3 regions of the Pantoea sp. S18 genome follow, and region 3 is predicted to be linked to each of the others. Evidence: predicted binding sites of a transcription regulator. Region 3 holds the regulator's gene; each other region holds the start of a gene.
What was found. The regulator PurR, encoded in region 3, represses purine synthesis genes. The targets are predictions, from matches to a motif close to CANGCAAACGTTTGCNTG.
Positions count from the first base shown of each region.

Region 1 (10,307 bases), 1.3 Mb from region 3:
TCATCTATCGCTTTATATAAGGCATCACGATCAACCGGTTTGGTTAGAAAGCTGAACACGCCTTGTTGCGTGGCGGATACCGCTTCCGGGATCGATCCGTGCGCGGTGAGAATGATCACCGGCAAGCCCGCATGACGTTTCTGCACTTCACCGAACAGCGCCAGACCATCCATTTCGTCCATACGCAGATCGCTGATCACCAGATCGACTTTCTCTTTCTGCAGATGGCGCAGCGCTTCTGGTCCGCTGGCGGCTGTCGCAACCTGATAGCCTTCACTGCTCAGGCGCATGCCGAGCAGTTTCAATAAGCCCGGATCGTCATCCACCAGCAATAAACGTGCGGCTTGTTTCATGGTTACTGATCCTCACTTTGCACATCGCTGCCGCCGTGCGATGTGTCGCTGCTGTCGGGCGCTTTGCGCGACGACAGCTGGCGTTCAATATCGGTTAAACGCTCTAACTTGCGTTGGGTATCGGCCAGCGACTGACGCATTTTGGTTTGCTGCTGGCGCAGGTTATCCATCTCGGCGTCATTACTCTGCTGCAAAGCGGCGTAGCGTCCACGCGCTTCACTCAGCTCCAGTTGCGCAGCCTGATTGCTGCGCCACAGCTGGAGCAGCGGACGCACCGAAGCCGGATAAGCCACGCTGTAACCGTCTAAGGTAGTGACAAAATCACGGCGCTCAACTGGCGTGACGTTACCGTTAGCGAGCAAGATGCCCTGCTTGAAGGCGCGCGCCCAGCCTTGCACCGGCCAACGACGTGCTTCAGCCCGCGCTTCGGCTGGCGATAAGCGCTCGGCGCAATCAATGGCGCGCTGCCAATAAAGCGGATTGCCTGCAGCGGCTGGTGTTTCGATTTGCCACACGTTTTGGCAATCGGTCGCCAGATAATCCGGCAGGCGCACGTCCGGTTCAGGCACGCTGACGCCATTATGCTGCGTACGATCTTGTGACGGTGCCTGGCAGGCGCTGAGGCCCAAAACCAGCGCTGCACTGGTCACAAGTTTGAATAGGGTTAATTTCATTAATCAGGCATTCCCGGCGCTGGTCGTCAGAATGATACGAAAACAGACATCCGCATCCTTGCGCGTTACCAACTGCAGATCGCCGTGCATCCTGCGCAGACAATCTTTGGCGATGCTTAAGCCCAGCCCGCTGCCTTTAACCGGCCCTTTGCGCTGTTGGCTGCCCTGATAAAAGGGCTCAAAAATCATCGCCTGCTCTTCAGCCGGAATCGGTGTGCCGGTGTTTGCCACCTCAATCCACACCTGGTTGCCCTTCTGCTGGCTCTGCAGCCAGATGTTACCGGATTCGCTGCCGTAGTTCACGGCGTTCGAATAGAGGTTATCAATCACCCGCTGCAGCAGCGTCGCTTCCGCCAGACAGTGATGCACTTGCAGATCAACGTGTGTAGTCATTTCACGCGCATTGGCGGGCAACGAGTGCACTTTTACCACCGAATCAATGATTTCATTAAGCGCCACGGGCTTAAGCGCCATTGGGCCATCGGCAAGCTTGCGGTTGTAATCGAGTAACTGCTCGATCAGCCGCTGTAAATGGCGGCTGCTGGTATCGAGGATTGCCACCACTTCCTGCTGCTCGGCATTCAGGGGACCAGCGACCTGATCGGCCAGCAGTTCCGTGCCTTCACGCAAGCTGGCGAGCGGTGTTTTCAGCTCGTGCGACAGGTGACGCAAAAATTCGTGGCGCTGCTCTTCCAGCCAGCTTAAACGCTCACTCAGCCAGACGATGCGCTGTCCCAGCGAACGGATCTCACGCGGACCCCGGAAGCTGCCGCTATCGCCCAGTGCTTTACCTTCGCCCAGGCGATTGATCATACGTTCAACCCGTTTCACCGGACCGATGATCATCCCCGTAAACAGCAAAACCAGCACCAGGCTGATCAGGAACAGAATCAGCGCCTGCCAGCCAAAAAACTGGCCGCGATCGGCAATTTCACGCTGCAGCTGTAAGCCGCGCGAAAACACCACTTCACGCGTTGCCTGCACCATTTGTGTGTTGGTATCGGAAAAGCGCTCCAGCGCGCTGGCAGCTTGCGCCTCGGGATTGCCGTTATCGCACTGCAACTGCTGCAGCTGCGGCAAGGTGATTTGCAGCACTTTAAAGGAGGGCAGATCGGGCAAACTGGCGGCGTGACTGCTGAGCATTTGGCCGTAGCGCGTCCACTGCGTTTGATACAGCTTCGCCAGCGACGCATCACCGAGCACGCAATATTGGCGGTAGCTGCGCTCCAGCTCCAGCGCGGTTCGCGCCATCGCTTCGCTTCGACGCACATCGGTAAAGGTGTTGCGGTTGGTATCCGCTGCCTGGTTGCTTAACGCCGAAAGACTTTCCCACGCTTGCCACGCCAGCACCAGCAACGGCAGCAGTACCAGCAGGAAAGCCATTAACACTAACTGCCGCAGGGATCGGGGAAACAGACGCCATTTCATCACAACCGCGCTTCCTTAAATGTGAGCTGCAGGCATGCTAGCGAAGTATCAAAACGGAAGAAAGGCCAGATATGAAAACGGCAGGCCTTTTGGCCTGCCGTGAGAGCGACGCCGCAGCATCGCTTGCAAATTAGGTGGAGCCTAACTCAACGTTGCGTCCGATGTTTGATAACGTTGCAAAGCAAACGATTATCGGTGAGGTGGACGACAGGCTCCGTTTGGTGCGTCATTCGGTTTTTATGAGCTCAGCCGCTAAAGCGGGGCAATCATAAACAGGTGAATGAGCCACGCAAGGAGTATAGCAAGTATCGTGCCAATAAATAAATAGCGTTTATTATCAGAGGAATGCCAGACAGTAAGCGGGATCCTGGAGAAAAGCGGACCGGACGGTCAGTGAAAAGTGTCGCTGATTAGCAACGAGTTTAGGGTGTTAATTTCCCATTCATATAAATCAATGAGTTAAATGTCACCTTTTGGCGACAGTGTAATGGCGGGATTGTCGTTGTTTTCCGACAGTTTGAGAATCATGCGGATTTTAGCAAGGTCGCCATGAATGGCGACCCTACAAAACGCGCAGTAGAATAAAAAAGGCCGCTATTTAGCGGCCTTTGTTTTGCTTATCCCAACTGCTTACGCGCGTTGCGGAAGATACGCATCCACGGGCTGTCCTCGCCCCACTCTGCCGGATGCCATGAGTTGCTCACGGTACGGAACACACGCTCTGGGTGCGGCATCATAATAGTGACGCGACCGCTTTCGTTGGTTACCGCAGTGATGCCGTTTGGCGAGCCATTCGGGTTGGCCGGATAGCTTTCTGTCACTTTGCCGAAGTTATCGACGAAGCGCAGCGCCACTAAACCTTTGCTCTCCAGCTGTGCCAGATGCGCGCCGTCACGCACTTCAACAAAACCTTCACCGTGCGATACCGCGATTGGCATATGCGATCCGACCATGCCATCCAGCAGCAGCGATGGACTCGCCGCCACTTCAACCAGGCTGAAACGCGCTTCAAAACGCTCGGACTGATTGCGCACAAAGCGTGGCCACAGCTCGCTGCCTGGAATCAGTTCACGCAGGTTCGACATCATCTGGCAACCGTTACACACGCCAAGTGCCAGCGTTTGTGGGCGATGGAAGAAGTTCTCGAACTCATCACGCACCCGGCCATTGAACAGAATGGATTTCGCCCAGCCTTCGCCCGCGCCCAGCACGTCACCGTACGAGAAGCCGCCGCAGGCGACCAGCGCCTGGAACTCTTCCAGACCGCGACGGCCTGCCAGCAGATCGCTCATGTGCACGTCAACCGCAGTAAAGCCCGCACGATGGAAGGCGGCAGCCATTTCCACGTGTGAGTTGACGCCCTGCTCACGCAGCACTGCCACACGCGGACGTGCGCCCGTTGCGATCATTGGTGCCGCAACATCTTCTTCTGGCTTGAAGGTCAGATGGACGTTCAGACCTGGGTCGTTATCATCTTTTTTCGCTTCATGCTCCTGATCGGCACAGGCTGGGTTATCACGCAGACGCTGCATCTGCCAGGTGGTTTCTGCCCACCAGGTACGCAACGTGGTACGGCTTTCGCTGTACACCGCGCTGCCGCCAGAACGGATCACAAAGCGATCGCCCGGCAACGCTTTACCAATCACATGCAGGTTAGCGCTCAGGCCGTGGTCAGCAAACACCTTCTCGACTGCTGCACGATCCGCTGCATTGATCTGCAGCACCGCGCCCAGCTCTTCGGTGAACAGTGCGGCTAACGCATCGCTGCCCAGCGCGGCGATATCCGCTTCGATACCGCAGTGACCGGTGAAGGCCATCTCCGCCAGCGTGACCAACAGGCCGCCGTCAGAGCGGTCGTGGTAAGCCAGCAGTTTCTGCTCGGCCACCAGCGCCTGAATGGCGTTGAAGAAGCCCGCCAGCTGCGTGGCGTCGCGCACGTCGGCAGGCTTGTCGCCCAACTGACGATAAACCTGCGACAGCGCGGTCGCGCCAAGCGTGTTCGCGCCGTTACCGAGATCCACCAGCAATAACAGGTTGTCTTGATCCGCTTGCAGCTGCGGCGTCACGGTGCGACGCACATCTTCAACGCGGGCAAAAGCGGTGATCACCAGCGACAGCGGCGAGGTCATTTCGCGCTGCTCGGTGCCATTCTGCCAGCGGGTTTTCATCGACATCGAGTCTTTGCCCACCGGAATGGTGATGCCCAGCGCGGGACACAGCTCTTCGCCGACCGCTTTAACTGCAGCGTACAAGCCGGCGTCTTCGCCCGGATGACCGGCGGCGGCCATCCAGTTTGCGGACAGCTTAACGCGTTGCAGCGAACCAATTGAGGTTGCTGCGATGTTGGTCAGCGCTTCACCGACGGCCAGTCGACCTGAGGCAGCGAAGTCGAGCAACGCCACTGGCGCACGTTCGCCGAGGGAGAAGGCTTCACCGTGATAGCTATCGAGGCTGGCGGTGGTGACGGCGCAGTTCGCAACCGGAATCTGCCACGGACCTACCATCTGATCGCGCGCGACCATGCCGGTTACGCTGCGGTCACCGATGGTGATCAGGAAGGTTTTTTCTGCCACGGTCGGCAAGTGCAGCACGCGATTTACCGCATCCGCCACGCTAATCCCGTCACGCTGCAGCGCATCGCCTTTAGCCTGCTGGCTGGCAACATCACGCGTCATCTTCGGCGTTTTGCCCAGCAGCACGTCAAGCGGCATGTCGATTGGCTTGTTGTCGAAATGGCTGTCGGCGAGGTTCAGATGCAGCTCTTCGGTGGCTTCACCGATAACGGCATAAGGCGCGCGTTCACGCTTACACAGTTCGTCAAACAGCGCCAGTTGTGCAGGGGCAACCGCCAGCACATAACGTTCCTGCGACTCGTTACACCACACTTCCAGCGGGCTCATGCCTGGCTCATCACTGAGGATGTCGCGCAGGTTGAAGTTACCGCCACGATTACCGTCGCTCACCAGTTCTGGCATCGCGTTCGAAAGTCCGCCCGCGCCGACGTCATGGATAAACAGAATCGGGTTGGCTTCACCCAGCTGCCAGCAGCGGTCGATCACTTCCTGGCAACGACGTTCCATTTCTGGGTTGTCGCGCTGTACTGACGCAAAGTCGAGATCGGCATCCGATTGGCCAGACGCCATTGATGACGCCGCGCCGCCGCCTAAACCGATGTTCATCGCCGGTCCACCCAGCACGATCAGTTTGGCGCCCACCACGATTTCGCCTTTCTGCACGTGATCGGCACGGATGTTACCGATGCCGCCCGCCAGCATGATTGGCTTGTGATAGCCGCGCAGCTCTACGCCATTGTGGCTGTTGACGCGCTCTTCGTAGGTACGGAAGTAGCCGTTCAGGGCTGGACGACCAAATTCGTTGTTGAACGCCGCGCCGCCCAATGGGCCTTCGGTCATGATATCCAGCGCTGTGACGATGCGATCTGGCTTACCGAAATCCTCTTCCCACGGCTGTTCAAAGCCTGGAATACGCAGGTTCGATACCGAGAAACCGACCAGACCGGCTTTTGGCTTGGCGCCGCGTCCGGTTGCGCCTTCGTCACGAATCTCGCCACCGGAACCGGTCGCGGCACCCGGCCACGGTGAAATGGCGGTTGGGTGGTTATGGGTTTCGACTTTCATCAGGATATGCGCTTCTTCCTGATGGAATTCGTATTCGCCCTTCTGCGCATCGGCGTAGAAGCGGCCAACCTCAGAACCTTCCATTACCGCAGCGTTGTCTTTATAAGCAGACAGCACATGCTCAGGATTATGTTCAAAGGTGTTTTTGATCATTTTAAACAGCGACTTCGGCTGCTTTTCGCCGTCGATAATCCAGTCGGCGTTGAAAATCTTGTGACGACAGTGCTCAGAGTTTGCCTGCGCAAACATGTAGAGCTCAATGTCGTTTGGATTGCGGCCCAGCTTAGTAAAGGCATCAAGCAGGTAATCGATCTCATCATCGGCCAGCGCCAGGCCCAGCGTAGTGTTGGCCTGTTCCAGCGCGCTGCGACCGGCGCCCAGCACGTCAACGCTTTTCAGCGGTTGCGGCTGATGGTGAGCAAATAGCTGCTGCGCATCGTTGAGGTCAGCGAACACCGTTTCCATCATGCGGTCATGCAGCAGGCTAGCCAGCTGCTGCCACTGTGCTTCCGTCAGCTCAGGTGCCTGCACATAGAAGGCCATGCCGCGCTCAAGACGCAATACCTGTGGCAGATCGCAGTTGTGGGCGATGTCGGTGGCTTTCGATGACCACGGAGAGATGGTGCCGGGACGCGGCGTTACCAGCAACAGACGCCCTTGTGGCGCGTGTTCGGCGAGAGAAGGACCGTATTTCAGCAGGCGTTGCAGGCGGGCTTGCTCATCCGCGCTGAGCGGTGCACTAACATCGGCAAAATGGACGTACTCGGCGTAAATATCACTCACCGGAAGGTGAGCGTCCTGAAAGCGGGTCAGCAGTTTGTTTACACGAAATGCCGACAGAGCGGGCGAACCACGCAGAATTTCCATCATTAAAGATCTCTCGTCTTTGAAGTGCCGGGCGACGCTTCATTGGGCGCAACAGGGGAAAACGGGCGGTATTATAGAGAAACAGCACGGGTTACGAAACCGTTTGCGCATAAATTCTGGCACCTGGCGTTTGGCTGAATTTTGCACAATTCTTGCTATAAAAGTTGCCCTGCCCCTTTTTGTTGCGCAAAATGCCCCTCGCTCTGGGAGTTAAAACAACATAAATACTGCCTTTAAAAGACAGAGGCCTGTGAGCCATTACGAGACAACTATTTGAAACGCCTAAAAATAAACTATCTGTTTATCGGTCTGATCACCGTGCTGCTTGCGCTAGCATTGTGGCCTTCCATCCCGTGGTACGGGGGCGGAACAGACGCGCTATCACAGATCAAATCACGCGGAGTGCTGCGCATCAGTACCGTTAACTCTCCGCTGACTTACTACACCATTAACAATGCACCAGCCGGTATGGATTACGAGCTGGCGAAGCGCTTCGCCGATTACCTGGGCGTGAAACTGGAAGTTGAGGTGCGTCCTAACCTTGGCGACCTGTTTGACGACCTCGATGACGGTAAAGCAGATTTGCTGGCTGCCGGTCTGATTTACAACAGCGAGCGCCTCGCGCACTACCAAAGTGGCCCGAGCTACTATTCGGTGTCGCAGCAGCTGGTGTACCGCATTGATAAGCCCCGGCCGAAGAATCTCGGCGATCTCAAAGGCCGCCTGATTGTGCAGTCCGGTTCGGCATATCTGTCAACTTTACGTTCCGCCAAAGCTGACAGCTATCCCGATCTCGACTGGGCGATCTCCACCGATCAGGGCCAGAAAGCACTGCTTGAAGCGGTTGCCGACGGCAAACTCGATTACACGGTGGGCGATTCGGTCACCATCGGCCTGCTGCAGCGCATTCATCCGCAACTGGCGGTGGCGTTTGATGTGACCGATGAAGAGCCGGTAACCTGGTATTTGCCGCGTAACGATGACGACAGCCTCAGCGCGGCGATGCTCGACTTCTACAGCCAGATGGGCGAGGAAGGCACCATGGCGCGACTGGAAGAGAAGTATCTCGGCCACGTTGGCACCTTCGATTACGTTGATACCCGCACCTTCCTGCGCGCCATTGATAACACGCTGCCGGATATCAAACCGCTGTTTGAGAAATATTCCGCCAGCATGGATTGGCGTTTACTGGCGGCAATCTCTTATCAGGAATCGCACTGGAATCCGCAGGCTACGTCGCCAACCGGCGTGCGTGGCATGATGATGCTGACGCGCAATACCGCCGATAGCCTTGACGTTGACGATCGCCTCGATCCCGAACAGAGCATTCGTGGCGGCAGCGAATATCTCAAGCGCATGATGGAGAAAGTGCCGGAGACCATTCCGGAGGATGAACGTATCTGGTTCGCGCTGGCGGCGTATAACATGGGCTACGCGCACATGCTGGATGTACGCAAGCTAACGGCGAAACAGGGCGGCAATCCGGACAGCTGGGCCGACGTGAAGCTGCGTTTGCCGATGCTGAGCCAGAAGCGCTACTACACGCAAACCACCTACGGCTACGCGCGCGGCCACGAAGCCTATAACTATGTTGAGAACATCCGTAAGTATCAGATCAGTTTGGTGGGATATTTGCAGGAGCAGGAGAAGCGTTTAGCGCAGCAGTCGGCGCTGGAAGCGGAATTAGGCGCCGGTTACCCGGCAGTCGAACCGAAAATTGCGATGAATTAACCGGTGCGCTGCGCCTGACGCAGCGCCTTCTTCTGCTCGCGACGCATGCGGAAGAAATCACTCAGCATCCCGGCACACTCTTCCGCCAGCACGCCGCAATCAATCTGAATTTGATGATTCATGCCAGGATGACCAATCACATCCAGCAGTGAACCGGCCGCGCCGGTTTTCTCATCTTTAGCGCCATACACCAGCCGCGTGATGCGGCTGTGCACCATCGCACCAGCGCACATCACACAGGGTTCCAGCGTGACGTACAGCGTGGTATCCAGCAGACGATAGTTTTCCAGTACTTTGCCGCCCTGACGCAGCGCCATGATTTCGGCATGCGCGGTAGGATCGTGCTGACCAATCGGCCGATTCCAGCCTTCGCCAATCACCTTGTCGCCCTGCACCAGCACCGCACCGACCGGCACTTCGCCCTGCTCCCACGCGCGCTTCGCCAGTTCCAGCGCATAACGCATCCAATATTCATCAGTTTGTGGGTTCACCGGGCAACTCCTGCGGACATTTAAGGCGGCGCATTATAGCGATGCTGCTGCTGGAATCGAAGCGTTATTCCAGCTGTTGCAGCTCACCGCTTGGCGTGACGCGCCAGCGATGCTGACAAAAGAACAGCAGCGGGTTGTCCTGTTTGCTGTCGCTGTAGCCGCTATACAGTTGAAGAGGCGTGCCGATTTTTTCCTCCAGCTGCGCCACCTTTTCATGGCCGAGACAGCGCATCGACAGCAAACGTCCGCCACGTCCCGGCTTCATCTGGCTGGCGATCAGCTGCACGCGCGGTAAAAATGCCGAATCGAAATAGACTTGCTCCACCAGCGACTGCGGCGAACCGGTAATCAGCCAGACATCGGCATCGTTACTGCTGAGATAGTCGGTAAGCCGCTGCTGTACCACCGGAAACGCGGTAACACGCTGGCGGAACCACTCGGCGAATTCAGCCTCACGCTGGCGCAGGCGTGTTTCGCTATGGCCGAAGGTAATCGCCCACAGTAATAAGCTCATCGGCCAGCGTGCGGCGCGGCCTTTGAACAGCATCCCAAGACCGATCACCGGCAACAGCGGCACCACCAGCAGCAGATTGATCGGCTGACGTCGCAGCAAATAGCGCATAAAGGTGCCAAACATGTCTTGCTGATGCAGCGTGCCATCGAGATCGAAAAACACCACGCGTCGTTGTGTACCCTTTGTCAAACAGCACTCCTTCTCTATCCTTCGCGGTTTCTGCACTACAGTGTAGCCAGCTTCGGCGTTCGAGGCGAAAGCTGCTATTTTTAATTCCAATGACTACAATGCCATTTGAATAGTTTATTCTTCGCGTTTACGCGATGTTTGCGGATAAAGGAATTAAGGATCGAACCATGAGTTCATTGCTGCGCATTCGTCAGCTCTACCCTCGACTGGCGCTAAATGAGCGTCGGCTGGCGGATTTTTTGCTGTCGCAGCCGGATCGTGCACGGCATCTCAGTTCACAAAAACTCGCCGAGGAATCGGGCGTTAGCCAATCCAGCGTGGTGAAGTTCGCCCAGAAGCTGGGCTATAAAGGCTTTCCGGCGCTGAAGCTGGCGCTGAGCGAGTCGATGGCCGATCGCGATGCGATCACCGTGCATAACCAT
Region 1 is NZ_CP142688.1:3,170,363-3,180,669, forward strand. Features, by position in the region: gene glrR (two-component system response regulator GlrR) at 1-353, opposite strand, end outside; gene qseG (two-component system QseEF-associated lipoprotein QseG) at 356-1,027, opposite strand; gene VIJ98_RS14645 (HAMP domain-containing sensor histidine kinase) at 1,031-2,458, opposite strand; gene purL (phosphoribosylformylglycinamidine synthase) at 3,073-6,963, opposite strand; gene mltF (membrane-bound lytic murein transglycosylase MltF) at 7,234-8,691, shown strand; gene tadA (tRNA adenosine(34) deaminase TadA) at 8,688-9,155, opposite strand; gene yfhb (phosphatidylglycerophosphatase C) at 9,247-9,885, opposite strand; gene VIJ98_RS14670 (MurR/RpiR family transcriptional regulator) at 10,053-10,307, shown strand, end outside.
Region 1: the regulator PurR is predicted to act here: its motif matches at 7,053-7,070, upstream of purL (phosphoribosylformylglycinamidine synthase).

Region 2 (10,307 bases), 1.9 Mb from region 3:
CCGAACGCGATCAAAAACACCATCACCGGTCGTTTCAATCACGGCGAAGTCGATCTCAGCGAGCTGGGCCCGGATGCTGAGAAGCTGCTGAGCCAGGTCGAACATATTCAGATCATCGCCTGCGGTACTTCATACAACTCTGGCATGGTGTCGCGCTACTGGTTTGAGTCGCTGGCTAATCTGCCTTGTGATGTGGAAATCGCTTCGGAATTCCGTTATCGCAAATCTGCGGTGCGTAAAAATAGTCTGCTGATCACGCTGTCACAATCGGGTGAAACCGCCGATACGCTGGCGGCGTTGCGCCTGTCAAAAGAGCTGGGTTATCTCGGTTCGCTGGCGATCTGTAACGTGGCCGGTTCATCGCTGGTGCGTGAATCCGATTTGGCGCTGATGACCAAAGCCGGTACCGAAATTGGCGTTGCCTCGACCAAAGCCTTCACCACGCAGTTGGCGGTATTGCTGATGCTGGTGGCGAAACTCGGTCGTCTGCATGGCATGAAAGCCGAAACCGAGCACGAGATTGTGCACGCGCTGCAGGCTTTGCCGAGCCGCATCGAGCAGATGCTGGCGCAGGACAAAGTGATCGAAAATCTGGCGGAAGGTTTCTCGGATAAACATCACGCGCTGTTCCTTGGCCGTGGCGATCAGTATCCAATCGCTATGGAAGGCGCGCTGAAGCTGAAAGAGATCTCCTACATCCACGCCGAAGCCTATGCGGCGGGCGAGCTGAAGCACGGCCCGCTGGCGCTGATTGATGCGGATATGCCGGTGATCGTGGTCGCGCCTAACAACGAACTGCTGGAGAAGCTGAAATCCAATATTGAAGAGGTACGCGCGCGCGGCGGTTTGCTGTACGTGTTTGCCGATCAGGATGCAGGTTTCAGCGACAGCGATGGCATGAAAATCATCTCTCTGCCGCATGTAGAAGAGGTGATTGCACCGATCTTCTACACCGTGCCGTTACAGCTGCTCTCGTATCATGTGGCGCTGATTAAAGGCACCGACGTTGACCAACCACGTAACCTGGCGAAATCAGTTACCGTTGAATAAACTGCTATAAGAGTGGGCCCACAACGGGCCCGCTTCATTTCTGCACGCTGTCATATAACTGTCATATTTCGTACATTTCACTGTCATCAAACTGTCCTATTTTCCCTCCAGCAGCAATCACGACTCCTACTAAAATGGCATTGAGCCTGATTTTTTTAAATCCCCTGGAGGGAACATGACACTGATGCGTAGCACCGTAGCCCGAATCCTCGCCGCCACCTTCGCAGTAAGCGCGGTCTCTGCTTTTGCAGCAACCGATCTGACGGGCGCAGGCGGGACATTCCCGGCGCCGGTTTATGCCAAGTGGGCAGCCGAGTACCAGCAAGCCACCGGTAGCAAAATCAACTATCAGGGTATTGGTTCTTCAGGCGGCGTGAAGCAAATCATCGCTAAAACCGTCGATTTCGGTGCGTCTGATGCGCCAATGAAAGAAGAAGATCTGCAGAAAAACGGCCTGTTCCAGTTCCCTACCGTGATCGGTGGCGTGGTGCTGGCGGTTAACATCCCAGGTGTGAAATCAGGTGAACTTACTCTCGACGGTAAAACCGTGGGCGACATCTACCTCGGTACCATCAAAAAGTGGAACGACCCGGCGATCACTAAACTGAACCCAGGCGTGAAACTGCCAGATTCCAACATCAACGTGGTTCGCCGCGCTGACGGTTCCGGTACTTCATTCGTCTTCACCAGCTACCTGGCGAAAGTGAACGAAGAGTGGAACAGCAAAATCGGTAAAGGTAACACCGTTAACTGGCCGACCGGTCTGGGCGGTAAAGGTAACGACGGCGTGGCCGCATTCGTACAGCGTCTGCCGGGTTCAATTGGCTATGTGGAATACGCTTACGCCAAGCAGAACAACCTGACCTACACCAAACTGGTTGATGCCGACGGTAAAGCGGTCGCACCAAGCGAAGAGAGCTTTGCGAACGCCGCGAAAGGCGCAGACTGGAGCAAAACCTTTGCTCAGGATCTGACCTTCCAGAAAGGCAACGCAGCATGGCCGATCACCTCGACCACCTTCATCCTGATTTACAAAGATCAGGCGAATGCGGAAAAAGGTAGCGAAGTACTGAAGTTCTTCGACTGGGCTTACAAAGGTGGCAGCAAAACCGCAACCGACCTGGATTACGCCGCGCTGCCAGAAAGCGTTGCTAACCAGATTCGTGCAGCGTGGAAAGCGAACATCAAAGATAGCTCCGGTAAAGCGCTGTATCAGTAACAGATTTACCTGGCCAGCCGAGACGGCTGGCCAACCCCAATGGGCGGCCTGCGTGCCGCCCTGACATCCCCCTGAGAACAGAGAATTCTATGGCTGCCACTAAGCCGACGTTCAAAGCCCCCGGTAAACAAGGCGACATGATTTTCGGCGCGCTGGTGAAGCTATCCGCGCTTATCGTGTTGTTGTTGATGGGCGGCATTATCGTCTCCCTGATTTTCTCCTCCTGGCCAAGCATCCAAAAATTTGGTTTCTCTTTCCTGTGGAATAAAACCTGGGATGCGCCAAACGAACAATTTGGTGCGCTGGTACCGATTTACGGCACCCTCGTCACCTCGATTATTGCCTTGATCATTGCCGTGCCGGTGAGCTTCGGCATCGCGCTGTTCCTGACGGAACTGGCGCCAGGCTGGCTGCGTCGCCCGCTGGGCACCGCCATTGAGCTGCTGGCGGCGATCCCCAGCATCGTTTACGGCATGTGGGGCCTGTTTGTTTTCGCTCCGCTGTTCGCCGAATATTTCCAGACGCCGGTGGGTAACGTGATGTCGAATATCCCGATTGTCGGCACGCTGTTCTCTGGCCCGGCATTCGGTATCGGTATTCTGGCGGCGGGCGTGATTCTCGCCATCATGATCATTCCGTACATCGCCTCGGTGATGCGCGACGTGTTTGAACAAACGCCGGTGATGATGAAAGAGTCGGCTTACGGCATCGGCTGCACCACGTGGGAAGTGATCTGGCGCATCGTGCTGCCGTTCACCAAAAACGGCGTGATTGGCGGCGTGATGCTCGGCCTGGGCCGCGCATTGGGTGAAACCATGGCGGTGACCTTTATCATCGGTAACACCTACCAGCTCGACAGCGCCTCGCTCTTTATGCCGGGCAACAGTATTACTTCCGCGCTGGCCAACGAATTCGCCGAAGCGGAATCCGGCGTCCACGTAGCAGCATTGATGGAACTGGGTCTGATCCTGTTCGTGATTACCTTTATCGTGCTGGCGATCTCCAAACTGATGATCCTGCGTCTGGCGAAGAGTGAAGGAGCCCGTTCATGACCGCTATTGAAGTTCAGGCTCGCGCTGAGCTGGAAGCCTCGCGCCGCAAAATGCAGGCGTGGCGCAGTACCAAAAACAAAATTGCTCTGACGCTGTCGCTGATGACCATGGCATTCGGTCTGTTCTGGCTGGTGTGGATTCTGTTCACCACCATTACGCGCGGTGTTGATGGTTTGAGCTGGTCGCTGTTTACCGAATCGACGCCGCCGCCGAATACCGCGGGCGGTGGTTTGGCCAACGCCTTAGTCGGCAGTGGTTTACTGATTTTCTGGTCGACGATCGTCGGAACGCCCCTCGGCATCATGGCCGGTATTTATCTGGCGGAATATGGCCGTAAACACTGGCTGGCGGAAGTGATTCGCTTCATCAACGACATTCTGCTGTCAGCACCGTCGATTGTGGTGGGTCTGTTCGTCTACACCATCGTGGTGGCGCAGATGCAGCACTTCTCCGGTTGGGCCGGCGTAGTGGCGCTGGCGCTGCTGCAAATCCCGATTGTAATTCGTACCTCCGAAAACATGCTGCGTCTGGTACCAGACAGCATGCGTGAAGCGGCTTATGCGCTGGGTACGCCGAAGTGGAAAATGATTTCGGCGATTACGCTAAAAGCGTCAGTTTCCGGCATCATCACCGGTGTGCTGTTGGCCGTAGCGCGTATCGCCGGTGAAACCGCACCGCTGCTGTTCACTGCGCTGTCGAACCAGTTCTGGAGCACCGACATGATGCAGCCGATCGCTAACTTGCCGGTCACCATCTTTAAATTCGCCATGAGCCCGTTTGCCGAGTGGCAAAGTCTGGCGTGGGCAGGTGTGCTGATTATTACCGTGTGCGTGCTGCTGCTGAACATTGTGGCGCGTGTGGTTTTCGCCAAGGGCAAACACTAATTTCCCGGCGCGGCTTCGGCGGCGCTGCTTATGAGAGACGAGAATGAGTAACGTGACTTCATCAGCCGGTAAAATTCAGGTCCGTAATCTGAACTTCTATTACGGTAAGTTTCACGCGCTGAAAAACATCAACCTGGATATCACTAAAAACCAGGTGACCGCGTTTATCGGCCCATCAGGCTGCGGTAAATCCACTTTGCTGCGCACCTTCAACAAAATGTACTCGCTCTATCCGGAGCAGCGTGCAGAAGGTGACATCCTGCTGGATGGCGATAACATTCTGGCTTCCAATCAGGACATCGCCCTGCTGCGCGCGCGCGTCGGCATGGTGTTCCAAAAGCCGACGCCGTTCCCGATGTCGATTTATGACAACATCGCCTTCGGCGTGCGTCTGTTTGAAAAGCTGTCGCGTGCCGATATGGATGAGCGCGTTCAGTGGGCGCTGACCAAAGCCGCGCTGTGGAATGAAACCAAAGACAAGCTGCATCAGAGCGGTTACAGTCTCTCCGGCGGTCAGCAGCAGCGTTTGTGCATCGCGCGCGGCATCGCCATTCGCCCGGAAGTGCTGTTGCTGGATGAGCCTTGTTCAGCGCTGGATCCGATCTCAACCGGTCGTATCGAAGAGCTGATCACCGAACTGAAGCAGGATTACACTGTGGTAATCGTGACCCACAACATGCAGCAGGCCGCGCGTTGTTCTGACCACACCGCTTTCATGTATCTGGGCGAGCTGATTGAGTTCAGCGATACCGATACCTTGTTCACTAAGCCCGCACAGAAGCAGACCGAAGATTACATCACCGGTCGTTACGGCTGATTCAGGAGACGCACATGGATAATTTAAATCTGAACAAACACATCTCCGGTCAGTTCAACGCGGAGCTGGAGCACATTCGCACGCAAGTGATGATCATGGGCGGCATGGTTGAGAAGCAGCTGATGGACGCTATCACCGCGATGCACAACCAGGATGGCGAGCTGGCGCGTCACGTGATCGACGGCGACCAGAAGGTCAACATGATGGAAGTGGAGATTGATGAAGCCTGCGTGCGCATCATCGCCAAACGCCAGCCCACCGCCAGCGATTTGCGTCTGGTAATGGCGATCATCAAGACCATTTCTGAGCTGGAACGCATTGGCGACGTGGCGGAAAAAATCAGCCGCACCGCGCTGGAGAAGTTCAGCCAGCAGCATCTGCCATTGCTGGTGAGCCTTGAAGCGCTGGGTCATCACACCGTGCAGATGCTGCATGATGTGCTGGATGCGTTTGCGCGCATGGATCTCAACGAAGCCATCAAAATCTACCGTGAAGATAAGAAGGTGGATAAAGAGTACGAAGGCATCGTGCGTCAGTTGATGACCTATATGATGGAAGATCCGCGCACCATCCCAAGCGTGCTGACCGCGCTGTTCTGCGCGCGCGCCATCGAGCGTATCGGCGATCGTTGCCAGAACATCTGCGAAATTATCTTCTATTTCGTTAAAGGTCAGGATTTCCGTCATGTGGGCGGCGACAAGTTGGATGAACTGCTGTCAGGCGATGACGGCAGCAATAAACCCTCTTGATTGACGCGTCGGCGGCCCGTTGCCACTGTGGCTAACGGGCTGCCTGCTTAAATTCTGTCTGTTCTCCGCGTTGTCCTCTCTTTATACTTGGCGCACTTTTTTTCTGCCAGGTGCTGTTACATGTCCTCCCCAACCCCTAAAAAACAAGCCATAACACCGGCGAAAGCCATGGTGGCTGCGATCAGCGGCTACGCGATGGACGGATTTGATCTGCTGATTCTTGGTTTTATGCTACCAGCGATCAGCGTCTCGCTGGCGCTCGATCCCTCTCAGGCCGGTTCGCTGGTCACCTGGACGCTGATCGGTGCAGTGATCGGCGGCATTGTGTTTGGTCATCTGAGCGATCGTTATGGCCGCATCCGCATTCTCACTGTCACCATTCTGGTGTTCTCGGTGTTCACTGGATTGTGCGCGGTGGCGCAAGGTTATTGGGATCTGCTGGCGTATCGCACGCTGGCGGGTGTGGGATTGGGCGGTGAGTTCGGCATCGGCATGGCGCTGATTGCCGAAGCCTGGCCGAAAGAGAAGCGCAACCGCGCCTCGGCGTGGGTCGGCATTGGCTGGCAGCTCGGTGTGCTGTTGGCGGCCTTTATCACGCCGCCGCTGCTGAGCGTGATTGGCTGGCGCGGCATGTTCCTCGTCGGTTTGCTGCCAGCGCTGGTGTCGTTTGTGATCCGCCGCAGCATGGGCGAGCCGGAGAGCTTTACGCGTCACGTTGAGAAAACGCCGCAGCTCTCTTTTGCCGCACGCATTAAATTACTGTTTGCCGATCGCGCCACCAGCAAAGCCAGCCTGGGGATTTTCATTCTCTGCTCGGTGCAGAACTTTGGTTACTACGGATTGATGATCTGGATGCCGAGCTATCTGTCATCCAACTTCGGTTTCAGCCTGACCAAATCTGGTTTGTGGACCGCCGTCACGGTGGTGGGCATGACGTTCGGCATCTGGCTGTTTGGCGTGCTGGCCGATCGTTTCGCGCGCTGGAAAATATTCCTGCTGTATCAGTTCGGCGCAGTGGTGATGGTGGTGGTGTACGCGCAGCTGCGCGATCCAACGGTGATGCTGTTTACCGGCGCGCTGATGGGGATGTTTGTAAACGGCATGATTGGCGGCTACGGCGCGCTGATTTCCGACACCTTCCCACCGCAGGCACGCGCGACGGCGCAGAACGTGTTGTTTAATTTGGGACGTGGCGTAGGCGGATTTGGTCCATTGGTGATTGGCCTGCTGGCGACCAATATCTCTTTCACCGCCGCGATTACGCTGCTGGCGCTGATTTATCTGCTGGATATCGCCGCCACGCTGTTCCTGCTACCGAAGAAGCAGAGCAACGAGGATTCGTTAGGGGCGATTGGTTGAGTTTGTGGTCGCCATTAATGGCGACCCTACACCTGAATGAATGTAGGGTCGGCATTTATGCCGACCTGGCTGATTACCGCACCTTACTTCAACAAATCCCAGCCACGCGCGCGCCACAGATCCGGCAACTGCGCCATATCATCAAAGCGCGTCACCAGCGGATGATCTAATTCAGGATTGTGCGCATCGGCGCAGTAGTAAAACACCGGAATCCCGGCCGCGATCCCCGCGCGCGCGCCAGCCTCGGAATCATCCACCAGAATGCACTTCTCAATCGGCACCTGCATCTGTTCGGCGGCGTGATACATCAGCTCAGGATCTGGCTTCCAGTGATTAATGTCATAACCGCTATACAGCTTGCCATCGAGATACGGCAGCATGCCGGTCAATCCCAGCGAATGCTGCATCTTCTTCACCGTGCCGTTGGAAACCACGCACATCGGCACGTTGACACTTTCCACCAGCGCTTTGGCACCGGCAATCGGCTTTAAATCGAGATCAAACAATCTAGCTACTTCGGCACGATAGGCGGCTTCCACCTCTTCGAGCGGCAACTCAACCTGATGTTCTGCCGCCACATCGCGGATGATGTCGTAAAGCTTCACCCCTTTATACTGCTCAAACATCTGCTGCAGAGAGCGTTCAATACCGTAGCGGGCAAAGGTGTTGACGTAAGCTTGCGTACAGATCACTTCGCTGTCGACCAGCGTGCCGTCGCAATCAAAAAAAATACATTCAACCGACATCGCACATCATCCTTTTGTTAAACAATAAGCTGACACTCTAGCGCACTGAGCGCAGAAAGCGACCCTGAGCAACCGGTTGCGAAAAATCAGTGTTTTGCCGCGCTAAACTCTATAGGATACGCGGCGATAAATTTTTTAGCGGAACAGTGGAATGACTAATCAGGGCCTTTTGCAGCGCATCTTCAAACTGCAGGAACACGGAACCACCGTGCGTACCGAAGTGATTGCCGGTTGCACGACTTTCCTGACGATGGTGTACATCGTTTTCGTTAACCCACAAATTCTCGGTGTGGCGGGCATGGATACGCAGGCAGTGTTTGTTACTACCTGCTTGATTGCCGCGTTCGGCAGCATTCTGATGGGGCTGGTGGCGAATCTGCCGGTGGCGCTGGCGCCGGCGATGGGCCTGAATGCCTTCTTCGCCTTTGTGGTGGTCGGTGCCATGGGTTATTCGTGGCAGATTGGTATGGGCGCGATTTTCTGGGGCGCGCTGGGTCTGCTGATCCTTACGCTGCTGCGCGTGCGTTACTGGATGATTGCCAACATTCCGCTCAGCCTGCGCGTGGGTATCACCGCCGGTATCGGCCTGTTTATCGCCATGATGGGGCTGAAAAACGCCGGTATCATCGTGCCAAACGCCGATACCATCGTTGCCGTTGGCAATCTGACCTCGCATAGCGTGCTGCTTGGGGCGCTCGGTTTCTTCATTATCGCGATTCTGGCTTCACGCAATATCCATGCGGCAGTGCTGGTATCGATTGTGGTGACGACCGCGCTGGGCCTGATTATTGGTGATGTGAAATTCAGCGGTGTGTTCGCGGCGCCGCCTGCGATCACTTCCGTTGTCGGCCAGGTCGATATCAAAGGCGCGTTCAACATCGGCATGGCCGGTGTGATCTTCTCCTTTATGCTGGTAAACCTGTTCGACTCATCCGGCACGCTGATTGGCGTAACCGATAAAGCCGGGCTGACCGACGAGAAAGGCACTTTCCCGCGCATGAAGCAGGCGCTGTACGTTGATAGCATTAGTTCGGTGACCGGTTCGTTGATTGGTACCTCATCGGTGACCGCCTACATTGAAAGCTCGTCCGGCGTGGCGATCGGCGGTCGCACCGGCCTGATGGCGGTGATTACCGGCATTCTGTTCCTGCTGGTGATGTTCCTGTCACCGTTGGCGGCGATGGTGCCTTCTTATGCGGCGGCGGGTGCACTGATTTACGTTGGCGTATTGATGACGGCGTCGCTGTCACGTGTGCAGTGGGACGATCTCACCGAAGCGGTGCCAGCGTTCGTTACTGCGGCGATGATGCCTTTCAGCTTCTCGATCACCGAAGGCATCGCGCTGGGCTTTATCTCTTACTGCGTGATGAAGTTGGGAACCGGGCGCTGGCGTGAAATCAGCCCGTGTGTGGTGGTTGTTGCGCTGCTGTTCGTACTGAAAATCGTCTTTATTGACGCCCACTAAATAGAAGAGGCCGCTGATGCGGCCTTTTTTATTACGGATGTCCCATCTCATGCGGCGTGACCAAACTGGTCAGGCGCAGAGTACGCGGCCCGATATTGGGTTTGCTCATCTCGACATCGCGCAGCGCTTGCCACTGCTGCGCGCCATCAATCTCCCACAAGTGTAAGCGCTCGGTGCCGGGCGACAGCGCGCACGACCACACCAGCGTCGGCTCAGCATCACACACCGCCTGAATATCGGGGAACACGGTGGAACGCAGCCGACCAGCCGCAGGATGCAAACGCAGTGAATCAATACCGCTATCGGTTTCACCGGTGAGCTTGAGAATGCTTTGGCGCAGCGTCCAGATTTGCGTCAGCGCTTCCATAAAATCCTGCTGCGCGTTGATCCAGGCTTTTTCGCCGGAGGAGAGATCCTGCGTCAGCATGTCCTGCGTTTGACGGCTGTGCGCGCGCACAATTTCCATATCCAATCCGGCGCGACCGCCTTCTTCGGCCAGCAGCACACCGATGGTGTTTCCGGCGTAGGAAATGCTGAAGTCGGGCAGGTTGGCATCGGCAAAGCAGGGGCGTCCGCTGCTGGAGGTCGTCAGCGCGGGGAGTTCGCGAATGCCGTAAACGCGCAGCATCAGTTGCGCCAGCAGTTCGCGCGCGGCAAGAAAACGTCCGCGACGCTTGTCAGCGAAGCGCTGAGCGCTGTTTATCACTTCCTGTGGCACCCGCATATTCCCGGAAGAAAAGGGCGGATTACCTATCCAACGTACAAAATGACTAGCCATCTGTCGCTCCGTGAAAATGGTCGAATAATCATCAGTGCTATTGTAAGAATTTTCTCATGGGTTTGCATCCGGCTTAAGATGGAATAGGCGATATTTCAGATAAGGACGAAGCCAGGCGGCAATCCCATTTGGCAACTTTGCATAGAACGCTTTTGCAGATTCGTGTCTCAACGGATGCCGAACGGCCT
Region 2 is NZ_CP142688.1:4,277,179-4,287,485, forward strand. Features, by position in the region: gene glmS (glutamine--fructose-6-phosphate transaminase (isomerizing)) at 1-1,050, shown strand, start outside; gene pstS (phosphate ABC transporter substrate-binding protein PstS) at 1,226-2,269, shown strand; gene pstC (phosphate ABC transporter permease PstC) at 2,359-3,321, shown strand; gene pstA (phosphate ABC transporter permease PstA) at 3,318-4,205, shown strand; gene pstB (phosphate ABC transporter ATP-binding protein PstB) at 4,249-5,022, shown strand; gene phoU (phosphate signaling complex protein PhoU) at 5,037-5,771, shown strand; gene VIJ98_RS19960 (MFS transporter) at 5,892-7,130, shown strand; gene yieH (6-phosphogluconate phosphatase) at 7,214-7,876, opposite strand; gene VIJ98_RS19970 (NCS2 family permease) at 8,028-9,341, shown strand; gene VIJ98_RS19975 (4'-phosphopantetheinyl transferase superfamily protein) at 9,373-10,119, opposite strand.
Region 2: the regulator PurR is predicted to act here: its motif matches at 7,942-7,959, upstream of VIJ98_RS19970 (NCS2 family permease).

Region 3 (10,307 bases):
TTGATGGGGATGGTGCCGGTGGCGCTGATTTGCGGCGTGCGCATCAATAACGGCACGCGCTGGTGGTGGAATCTGCTGCAACGCCTGACGGGCGCACTAGGCGCAATATTAATCATATTGCTGATGGCGGCGCTGTTTTACAAAGATTACGCCTCGCTGATTCGCAACAATAAAAACCTGATCAAGATGATTACTCCGGCCAACGTGGTTAGCGGTACTGGCCACTATGTCGATCAACGCTATCTGCAAGGTAGTCAGGAATTGGTAAAAATTGGCGAGGATGCCCACAAAGGCCCATTAATCTCCGCAGCAACCAAGAAAACGCTGGTGGTGTTAGTGGTGGGTGAAACCGCGCGCGCCGAGAATTTCTCGCTGGGTGGCTACGCGCGTGACACCAATCCGGAGCTGAAAAAACAGCAGGTCATTTACTATCCCAACGCCATTTCCTGTGGCACAGAAACCGCTATATCGGTGCCCTGCATGTTCTCCAATATGCCACGCGTGCATTACGACGCGAATCTGGCGCATCATCAGGAAGGCGTGCTTGATATCCTGGCGCATGCCGGCGTGAGCGTGCTGTGGCGCGAAAACGATGGTGGTTGCAAAGGCGCCTGCGACCGCGTGCCGCACACCGACATGACACAGTGGAAACTGCCGCAATATTGTCACGATGGGTTTTGCCAGGATGATGTGTTGCTGCATCGTCTTGATAACTATATTGATAGCCTGCATAACGACGGCATTATTGTACTGCATCAAATGGGCAGCCACGGTCCAGCCTATTATCAGCGTTATCCGGCTGAGTTCCGCCGTTTTACGCCCACCTGTGACAGCAAACAGATTCAGGATTGCGATCATCAGGCATTGGTGAATACCTACGACAACTCGCTGCTGTATACCGACGCCATGCTGAGCCGCACCATCGATAAGCTCAAAGGCCTGAGCGATCGCTTCAATGTGGCGCTGGTCTATCTCTCCGATCACGGCGAATCACTTGGCGAACGCGGGATATATCTGCACGGTGCGCCTTATATGTTTGCGCCCTCACAGCAAACACACATTCCTCTGCTGATGTGGATGTCACCGGGATACGCGGCGGCGAATCACATCAATGAAGCCTGTTTGCGCCAGCAAGCTGCCGATGCAAAGGTGTCGCAAGATAATCTTTTCCATACGCTTTTAGGCATGTTCAACATCCAGACGCAGCAGTATCAACCGCAGTTGGATATGAACAGATCGTGCCAAACCGCCGCCTGAGGGTTGCGCTAGACTGACTGGTCTAATAACCTGCGACCCATGAACAAGACTCTGCAACGCAACGATACCCGTGAACATCTGCTCGCTATTGGCGAGCAGGTTTGTTTACAGCGCGGCTTTACCGGCATGGGTTTGATCGAGATGCTGGCGCTGGCGGAAGTCACTAAAGGCTCGTTCTACCACTATTTCGGTTCGAAAGAGGCCTTTGGCGTGGCGCTGATTGAGCGCTACTTCGCCCACTTCCAGCAACAGATTGATCAGCAGCTAAATCTGCCCGGTTTACCGCCGAGCGAACGCCTGTTAGCGCATTTCCGCTACGGTGAAAGGCTGTTTATCGAGCAAGGTCATATTGTTGGCTGCCTTGGCGTGAAATTGTCAGCCGAAGTGTGCGATCTCTCCGAGCCCATGCGCGATGCCCTGCAACAAGGTGCCAATGCCATCATCGCTGCCTACACGCGCTGTTTGACTGAGGTAGCCGCTGAGCAGCCGCTGCCGTTTGGGCAAACGCCGCAGCAGCTGGCGCAGCGCTGCTATTTGTTGTGGCTGGGAGCCAGCTTGCAGAGCAAGATTTCCCGAGAGCCGGGTCCGATTAGCCTGGCGCTCGAAACCATCGAACAGTGGCTTATAAGTCACTGATTTTTAAAAATTGTCGTTACTAGACGACCGGTCTTCCTGGAGCAATCAATATGGCGAGTAAGCAGCTGTTCTCCCCACTCAAAGTGGGCGCGATTACCGTACCGAACCGCATTTTTATGGCCCCATTGACGCGCCTGCGCAGCATTGAGCCGGGCGATATTCCGACGCCACTGATGGCAGAATATTATCAGCAGCGCGCCAGTGCCGGTTTGATCATCACCGAAGCCACCCAGATCTCTTTCCAGGCGAAAGGCTATGCCGGTGCGCCGGGTCTGCACACACAGCAGCAAATTGCCGCGTGGAAAATGATTAACGAAGGCATTCATGCCGCTAACGGTCACAGCGCCGTGCAGCTGTGGCACACCGGCCGCATTTCTCATAACAGCGTGCAGCCAGAAGGCAAAGCACCGGTCGCACCTACCGCGCTGGCGGCAGGTACGCGCACTTCCCTGCGCGCTACGGATGGTTCGGTCTACCGTGAAGACACCTCAGTGCCGCGCGAGCTGTCAGTGGCTGAAATTCAGCAAATCGTCAAAGATTTTGGTCAGGCCGCCGCCAATGCGCGCGAAGCCGACTTCGACCTGCTGGAGCTGCACTCCGCGCACGGTTACCTGATGCATCAGTTCCTCGCACCCGGCTCAAATCAGCGTAGCGATGAGTACGGCGGTTCGATTGAGAAACGTGGTCGTTTCGCGCTGGAAGTGGTGGATGCGGCGATTGCTAACTGGTCTGCCGATCGTATCGGTATCCGCGTTTCGCCAATCGGTGCCTTCCAGAATCTGGAAAATGGCCCGGAAGAAGAGAAAGCAGCGTTGTGGTACATCGCCGAGCTGGGCAAACGCGGCATCGCCTATCTGCACCTTTCTGAGCCAGACTGGGCAGGCGGACAGCCATACAGCGATGCATTCCGTGAGAAAGTGCGTGCGCTGTTCCCAGGCGTGATTATCGGTGCCGGTGCCTACACCGTTGAGAAAGCGGATGATCTGATTGCGCGCGGCCTGATTGACGCGGTGGCGTTTGGTCGCGACTTTATCGCTAACCCGGATCTGGTTGCTCGTTTGCAGCAAGATGCGCCACTCAATCCGCAGCGTCCTGAGAGCTTCTACGGCGGCGGCGCGGAAGGCTATACCGATTATCCAACCCTGTAAGAAAATGGCTGCCGCGTCGGATAGGCGGCAGCGTTGTTTCATCAGTGTGTATACTTAGTTGTCTTGTCATTCACTGATGACGTTTTAAAAAAGAGGATGTTATGCGTTTACTTCACACCATGTTACGCGTTGGCGATTTGCAACGTTCTATCGATTTCTACACCCGCGTGCTCGGCATGCGCGTGCTGCGTCAGAGCGAAAACACCGAGTACAAATACACGCTGGCATTCGTTGGCTACACCGAAGAGAGCGAAGGCGCGGTAATTGAGCTGACTTACAACTGGGGCGTGGATAAATACGATCTCGGCAACGCTTACGGCCATATCGCGCTGGGCGTGGACAACGTGGCTGACACCTGCGAACGCATTCGCAGCGCGGGCGGCAACGTGACGCGTGAAGCGGGCCCGGTAAAAGGCGGTTCTACCATTATTGCGTTTGTTGAAGATCCAGACGGCTACAAGATCGAACTGATTGAAAACAAACATGCCGGTCACGGCTTAGGCAACTAAGGTTGCTGGTCAGCCTGCTAATTGCAGGCTGACTTCCCTCTCCTGCTGCACCCTCCTGCGATTTTTGCCATAATGCGCGCTGCCCTATTTATTGCCATGAGATCCTGATGTCTGAATCGAACGCTTTAAACGCTCTCCACCAACGCTTCCGCGGTTTTTATCCTGTTGTGATCGACGTTGAAACCGCAGGTTTCAATGCACAAACCGATGCACTGCTGGAAATTGCAGCCACAACGCTGAAAATGGATGAAGACGGCTGGTTGCACCGCGATGAAACGCTGCATTTCCATGTGGAACCGTTTGAAGGCGCCATTCTGAATCCTGCGGCGCTGGCGTTTACCGGCATCGATCCCACCAATCCGCTGCGCGGTGCGGTAAGCGAATATGAAGCGCTGCATGCGATTTTTAAAATGGTGCGCAAAGGCACCAAAGATAGCGGCTGCAATCGCGCGATTATCGTGGCGCACAATGCCACTTTCGATCTCAACTTCGTGATGGCGGCCGCAGAGCGCGCCAGCCTGAAGCGCAATCCGTTCCACCCTTTTGCTACGTTTGATACCGCAGCGTTAAGTGGTTTGGTGCTGGGGCAAACCGTGTTGGCGAAAGCCTGTAAAGCGGCGGGAATGGAGTTTGATAGTACGCAAGCGCATTCGGCGCTGTATGACACCGAGCAAACCGCGACGCTGTTTTGTGAGTTGGTGAACCGCTGGAAACGTCTGGGCGGCTGGCCGCTGGCTTTCAGTGAAGAATCCGCAGACGACGCGTCTGCCGAGTAAGCAAAGAAAAGGCCGACATTTGTCGGCCTTCTGCATTATTCCGCTTCTTTATACTTCTCAGCGGTCTCTTTCAGCAGTGGCTGAAGTTCACCGCGCTGGAACATCTCAACGATGATGTCGCAGCCGCCGACCAGTTCACCATCTACCCACAGCTGCGGGAAGGTTGGCCAGTTAGCGTATTTTGGCATTTCAGCACGAATGTCCGGGTTCTGCAGAATGTCCACGTATGCGAAACGCTCGCCACACGCAGAAAGCGCCTGCACGGCTTGCGCCGAGAAACCGCAGCTTGGCAGCTTTGGAGAACCTTTCATGTACAGCAGAATCGGGTTTTCTGCGATCTGACGCTGAATTTTTTCAACAGTACTCATTATTGCCTTCCTTAATCTTCTACTTCGTGTTTGTTTATTGTAGCGATTTCGCTCCCGGACTGAAAACGGGATTTTGCGTTTGCACTGGCTAATCGCCATGTTTGTTAAGTTAACGCATGACAAATAACATTTTCATATCATTAATTGGCATTAATAAATTAATAATTAGCAATAGTTTCGCTGCGTTAACCAGCTGAAATCGCTCATTTTTGCTACAGAATCAATCTGGTAACATATTAATGGAAAAAGGCCTTACCTTTTGGAAAAAAAGTGGATTAGAATTGCCTCGGCGCTGATCGCTTGATCAGATTTCTCTCACTTTAACGCAGTCTGCTTTCATTCAGCCTGCTTAACCTGTAACCGGATTATGCGTCTACTAATTACGCTTTTCATACTGGCTTTCGCCCAACTGTTTTTTAATGTGGCTGCTGCATCTCCGCATGCGCCCGTTAATGCCAGTTCGCTTAAAGCAGAGAAAAAGAGCGCACGTGAAGACGAGCGCCGCAAACGACGCCCGGTGAAAACCACCACCAAAAAATCGCGCCTGACTGCTGTTCAAAAATTCAAACTCAAAAAACAGACCAAAACAGAAACCGCGCTGCACAAGACCACCAGCAAAAAATCCCCGCTGAAACTCTCTGCTAAGAAATACGGTCATCAACGTTTAGCGAAGAAAACACCAGAGATCGCCGTCGATGATGAAGCGTTAGCGCTGACCGGCATCAAAATGAGTAAGGCGCACCGCCAGCGTTATCAAAAAGCGCGTGAAACAGCGATGACCAAATTGATGGGCCAACTCGGCAAACCTTATCAGTGGGGCGGCACTTCGCCACACACCGGTTTCGATTGCAGCGGCTTAGTGTGGTACGCCTATAAAGATTTGGTGAAATTCAAATTCCCGCGCACCGCCAATGAGATGTATCACCTGCGCGATGCGGCACCGATTAAGCGTGAAATGCTGGAGAAAGGTGATCTGGTGTTCTTCCGCATTAATAATCGCGGCACCGCCGATCATGTTGGCGTGTATCTCGGCAACGGGAAATTCATTCAGTCGCCGCGTACCGGCAAAGATATTCAGATTAGCGCACTGGGTGAGGATTACTGGCAGAAACACTATGTGGGCGCGCGTCGCATGATGACGCCAAAAACTATTCGCTAACTGTTGCGCAACAATCATAAAAAGCCGGATGCTGTTCTCAGCTCCGGCTTTTTTGTTAATGCATGATCGCGGTAAAGCTGAAGGCGATAATCATCAACAGTGCGCCAACGGTGGTCATTAGCGCCAGCTTCAGGTCGGTATTCATCACAACTCCTTAGTCACACAATTATTAGGGTTAAGGCGATTTTCGCACAGCAATGGGCAAAAATCTCGTGTTATCCGCGCCAGCTTGTTAGAATCGCCGCCTTTCGTTGCGCAACAGATTTTGCGCGTGCTGTATTTACAGCGTGATGAAGTGATTTCGCCTGCTAAAACACACCGTTTTGCCCGCTTTTTTGGGCTATAAAAGCATTAGCAGACGCAAACGTTTAACAATATACTTATCAGTAAGTTGCGATAAGCCCAGGAGTACCATTTTCATGGCAACAATTAAAGATGTCGCAAAACGCGCGGGTGTCTCAACCACCACGGTTTCGCATGTCATCAACAAAACGCGTTTCGTTGCGGAAGAGACGCGTAACGCCGTATGGGAAGCGATCAAAGAATTACACTACTCGCCCAGTGCCGTGGCGCGTAGTCTCAAAGTTAATCACACCAAAACCTTAGGTTTGCTGGCGACCTCCAGCGAAGCGCCCTATTTCGCTGAAATTATCGAAGCGGTGGAGAACCGTTGTTTCGAACGCGGGTACACGCTGATTCTCGGCAATGCGCACAACGATCTGCAAAAGCAGCGTGCTTACCTGTCGATGATGGCGCAAAAGCGCGTCGATGGCTTGCTGGTGATGTGTTCTGAGTATCCAGACGATTTGCTGCAGATGCTGGAAGAGAACCGCAACATTCCCATGGTGGTGATGGATTGGGGTGCATCGCGCGGTGATTTCACCGATACCGTGCAAGACAATGCGTTTCAGGGCGGCTATCTCGCCGGGCGTTATCTGATTGAACGCGGTCATCGAGATATCGGTGCCATTCCCGGCCAGATGGAGCGCAACACCGGCGGCGGCCGTCACGCTGGCTTCCTGCAGGCAATGAACGAAGCGGGCATTACGGTGCGTCCGGAATGGGTAGTTCAGGGCGACTTTGAGCCTGAATCGGGCTATCAGGCGATGCAGCAGATTTTAAATCAGAAACAGCGCCCAACAGCGGTGTTCTGCGGTGGCGATATTATGGCGATGGGCGCGATTTGCGCTGCTGATGAGATGGGTTTGCGCGTACCGCAGGATATCTCAGTCATCGGCTACGATAATGTGCGCAACGCGCGCTATTTCACGCCAGCGCTGACCACCGTGCATCAGCCAAAAGCCGAACTGGGTGAAAAAGCGCTGGAAATGCTACTGGATCGCATCACCAGCAAGCGTGAAGATCCGCAAACCATTGAGGTTCAGCCAACGCTGATTGAGCGCCGTTCGGTGGCGTACGGTCCGTTCCGCGACTATCGCCGCTAAGCCGACAATTCGCTGAGCCATTCGTGGTTCAGCGTTTCGGCATCCCCGAGATAAGCCAGTAACCACTCCAGCGCCGGTGACGCGCGCTGTTCTGACCAGCTGACGCAGCACGGACTGTCCGGAAAGGCCTGCGGCAGTGCCAGTTCCACCAGTTTATGGCTGTCCAGCAGAGGACGCGCCAGATGGCCTGGCGCCATGCCGACGCATAATCCTGCCAGCAAACAATCCATCCCGGTTTCCCACTCTGGCACCACCAGACGTCGCTGATTATCCAGCGTCCATGTCATACGGCGCGGCAACGCACGCGAGGTATCCTCCAGCACCAGCGATGGCCATACTCGCAATGTTTCATCATCCAGCTCCGTGCTGTTAACCAACGGATGATCCGGACTTACAACACAACGCCAGTTCAACGCGCCCATATCCTGAAAGGCAAAACGTCCGCCCACCGGAATCGCCTGGGTTGCGCCAATCGCCACATCAACCCGGCCATCTGCCAATGCATCCCACACGCCGTTAAACACTTCGTAGCTGATAATCAGCTCCATATCGGGAAAGTGGCGATAGAAATCCTTCACTAACTGCCGCGTGCGCTGCGGTTTAACGATGCAATCAACCGCGATGCTTAGCTCCCCGCGCCAGCCATTTGCCAGTTGCTGACACTGTCGACGGGTTGCCAGCATTTTTTTGATAACAGATCGTCCTTCACGTACAAAATGCTCGCCCGCCGGTGTCATCACCACTTCGCGGTGCTGACGCTCAAACAGCGGCACCGCCAGCCAGCTTTCCAGCTGGCGCACGGTATAGCTGACGGCAGAAGGCACACGATGCAGCTCCTGCGCTGCCGCACTAAAACTGCCAGTGCGCGCCACCGCATCCACCACTTCAAGCGCATATTCTGACCACATAATTTTGCCTTCAAAAAATTTAACAGCACTATGCAAATATTAGCGTTTCACAAAGCGCGTTGCATCCTTTTACACTCCCCGGCGTTCAACCTGCCCAAAAGAGAATCACCATGTTGTCGTCTAAAGCATTTATGCCTTATCTCGCCGTGCTCAGCATGCTCGGCTTTCTTGCCACGGATATGTATTTACCCGCCTTTGGCGATATGCAGCGTGATTTCGCGAGCGCACCCGGCACCATCAGCGCCAGCCTGAGTCTGTTTCTCGGCGGTTTCGCCTGTGCCCAGGTATTTTGGGGGCCGCTGTCAGATCGTTACGGCCGTAAACCCATTTTGCTGGCGGGGTTAGCCATCTTCGCCCTTGGTTGTCTGGGGATGCTTTGGGTGACCGATGTCCGCCTGATGCTGGCGCTGCGTTTTGTGCAGGCGATTGGTGTGTGTGCGGCTGCCGTGAGCTGGCAGGCGCTGGTGGTGGATCACTATCCAAAAGCCAAAGCCAATAAAGTGTTTGCCACGATTATGCCGCTGGTTGCGCTGTCTCCGGCGCTGGCACCGCTGCTCGGCGCCTGGCTTATCGGCCACTTCCACTGGCGCAGCATCTTTATCACGCTAACGCTGGTTGCCGTGGTGTTGCTGATCGGTACGCTGCAGTTAACCTCGCCTAAGCGCGAGAAAGTTGCGTCAGGCAAACAACCCGGCTGGTTGACCTTGCTGGGTACTCGCGTTTACAGCGGTAACGTCTTGATCTACTCGGCGTGTTCAGCGAGCTTTTTTGCCTGGCTGACGGGATCACCTTTCATTCTCGCCGCTGCTGGCCTGACGCCGGGCGATATTGGCCTGAGCTATATTCCGCAGACCATTGCGTTTCTGATTGGTGGCTTTGGCTGCCGCACGCTGTTAAATCGTTATCAGGGCGCGCAACTCCTGCCGTGGTTGCTGGTGTTGTATAGCCTGAGCATCCTGAGTCTGTTTGTCATCGCCCTGATGCCTTCCGCGCCGCTGTTTGTATTGTTGATGCCCTTCTGCGGCATGGCGCTGGCCAATGGTGCGATCTATCCGATTGTGGTTGCCAGCGCATTAGCGCCCTTCCCGCACGCCACTGGTAAAGCCGCAGGATTACAGAACTTATTCCAGTTAGGATTATGCTTTGTTGCCAGCCTGCTGGTCTCCGCCGGTCTTGAGCAGGCGCTGTTCAACACCACGTTAGTGATGGTCGCCACCGTGGTACTGGCGTGGGCGGGCTTTGTCTGCCAGCGATCGCTAAACGCACAAAGTGATATTGCCCACACTTCCCGTCCCTGCGAAGATAATCTCTAAGTCAACGCTTTTCGTTAGCAAACTAACGATAACCCGTTGAATATTGACCCACGTGAGCATATACTCTGTGGGTCAGTAATTCTGTATTAAATCAATAATATAAATGTAATACCTTTAGCGACACTGTCGCGGGATGGCGTCTGCACATTATCCGGTGCGGCGACCCACTTTTCTGCTCAAATTCATACCTCTGTACTACGTCGTACAACGTCGGATTTCTGGCGCACGGATTTTCCGTGAGTTCTCTCACAGGTCTTGGGAAATTGGCTATTCTTTTTCTCAGGTTCAGATCGGAAGGTGATGGAGAAGCTATGAGTTCATCTGTTATAGAAGAAGTGAGCCTTGAAGAAAACCATTGGTATCGGATCGTCAATGAACTGCTAGAGCGGGCTGATATTGCAGTTAATGGCACTCGTCCCTGGGATATTCAGGTAAAGCATCCAGATTTTTTTAAACGCGTTCTTGAGGAAGGATCGCTCGGATTAGGTGAAAGTTACATGGATGGTTGGTGGGAGTGCGAACAGCTCGATATGTTCTTCCATCGCGTTTTAAAACACCATCTGGATAAACAATTACCCCGGCATTTTAAAGATACGTTGCGCATCGCCGCCGCGCGTCTCACTAATTTGCAATCAAAAAAACGCGCCTGGATTGTGGGTAAAGAGCATTATGACCTTGGTAATGATCTATTCTCACTGATGCTTGATCCTTATATGCAATATTCCTGCGGCTACTGGAAAGACGCTGATACCCTGGAAAACGCGCAGCAAGCCAAACTGGATATGATA
Region 3 is NZ_CP142688.1:1,867,641-1,877,947, reverse strand. Features, by position in the region: gene eptA (phosphoethanolamine transferase EptA) at 1-1,257, shown strand, start outside; gene VIJ98_RS08715 (TetR/AcrR family transcriptional regulator) at 1,297-1,893, shown strand; gene VIJ98_RS08710 (alkene reductase) at 1,944-3,041, shown strand; gene gloA (lactoylglutathione lyase) at 3,143-3,550, shown strand; gene rnt (ribonuclease T) at 3,658-4,326, shown strand; gene VIJ98_RS08695 (Grx4 family monothiol glutaredoxin) at 4,362-4,697, opposite strand; gene VIJ98_RS08690 (C40 family peptidase) at 5,062-5,853, shown strand; gene VIJ98_RS08685 (YnhF family membrane protein) at 5,909-5,998, opposite strand; gene purR (HTH-type transcriptional repressor PurR) at 6,273-7,298, shown strand; gene punR (DNA-binding transcriptional activator PunR) at 7,295-8,206, opposite strand; gene punC (purine nucleoside transporter PunC) at 8,317-9,519, shown strand; gene cfa (cyclopropane fatty acyl phospholipid synthase) at 9,831-10,307, shown strand, end outside.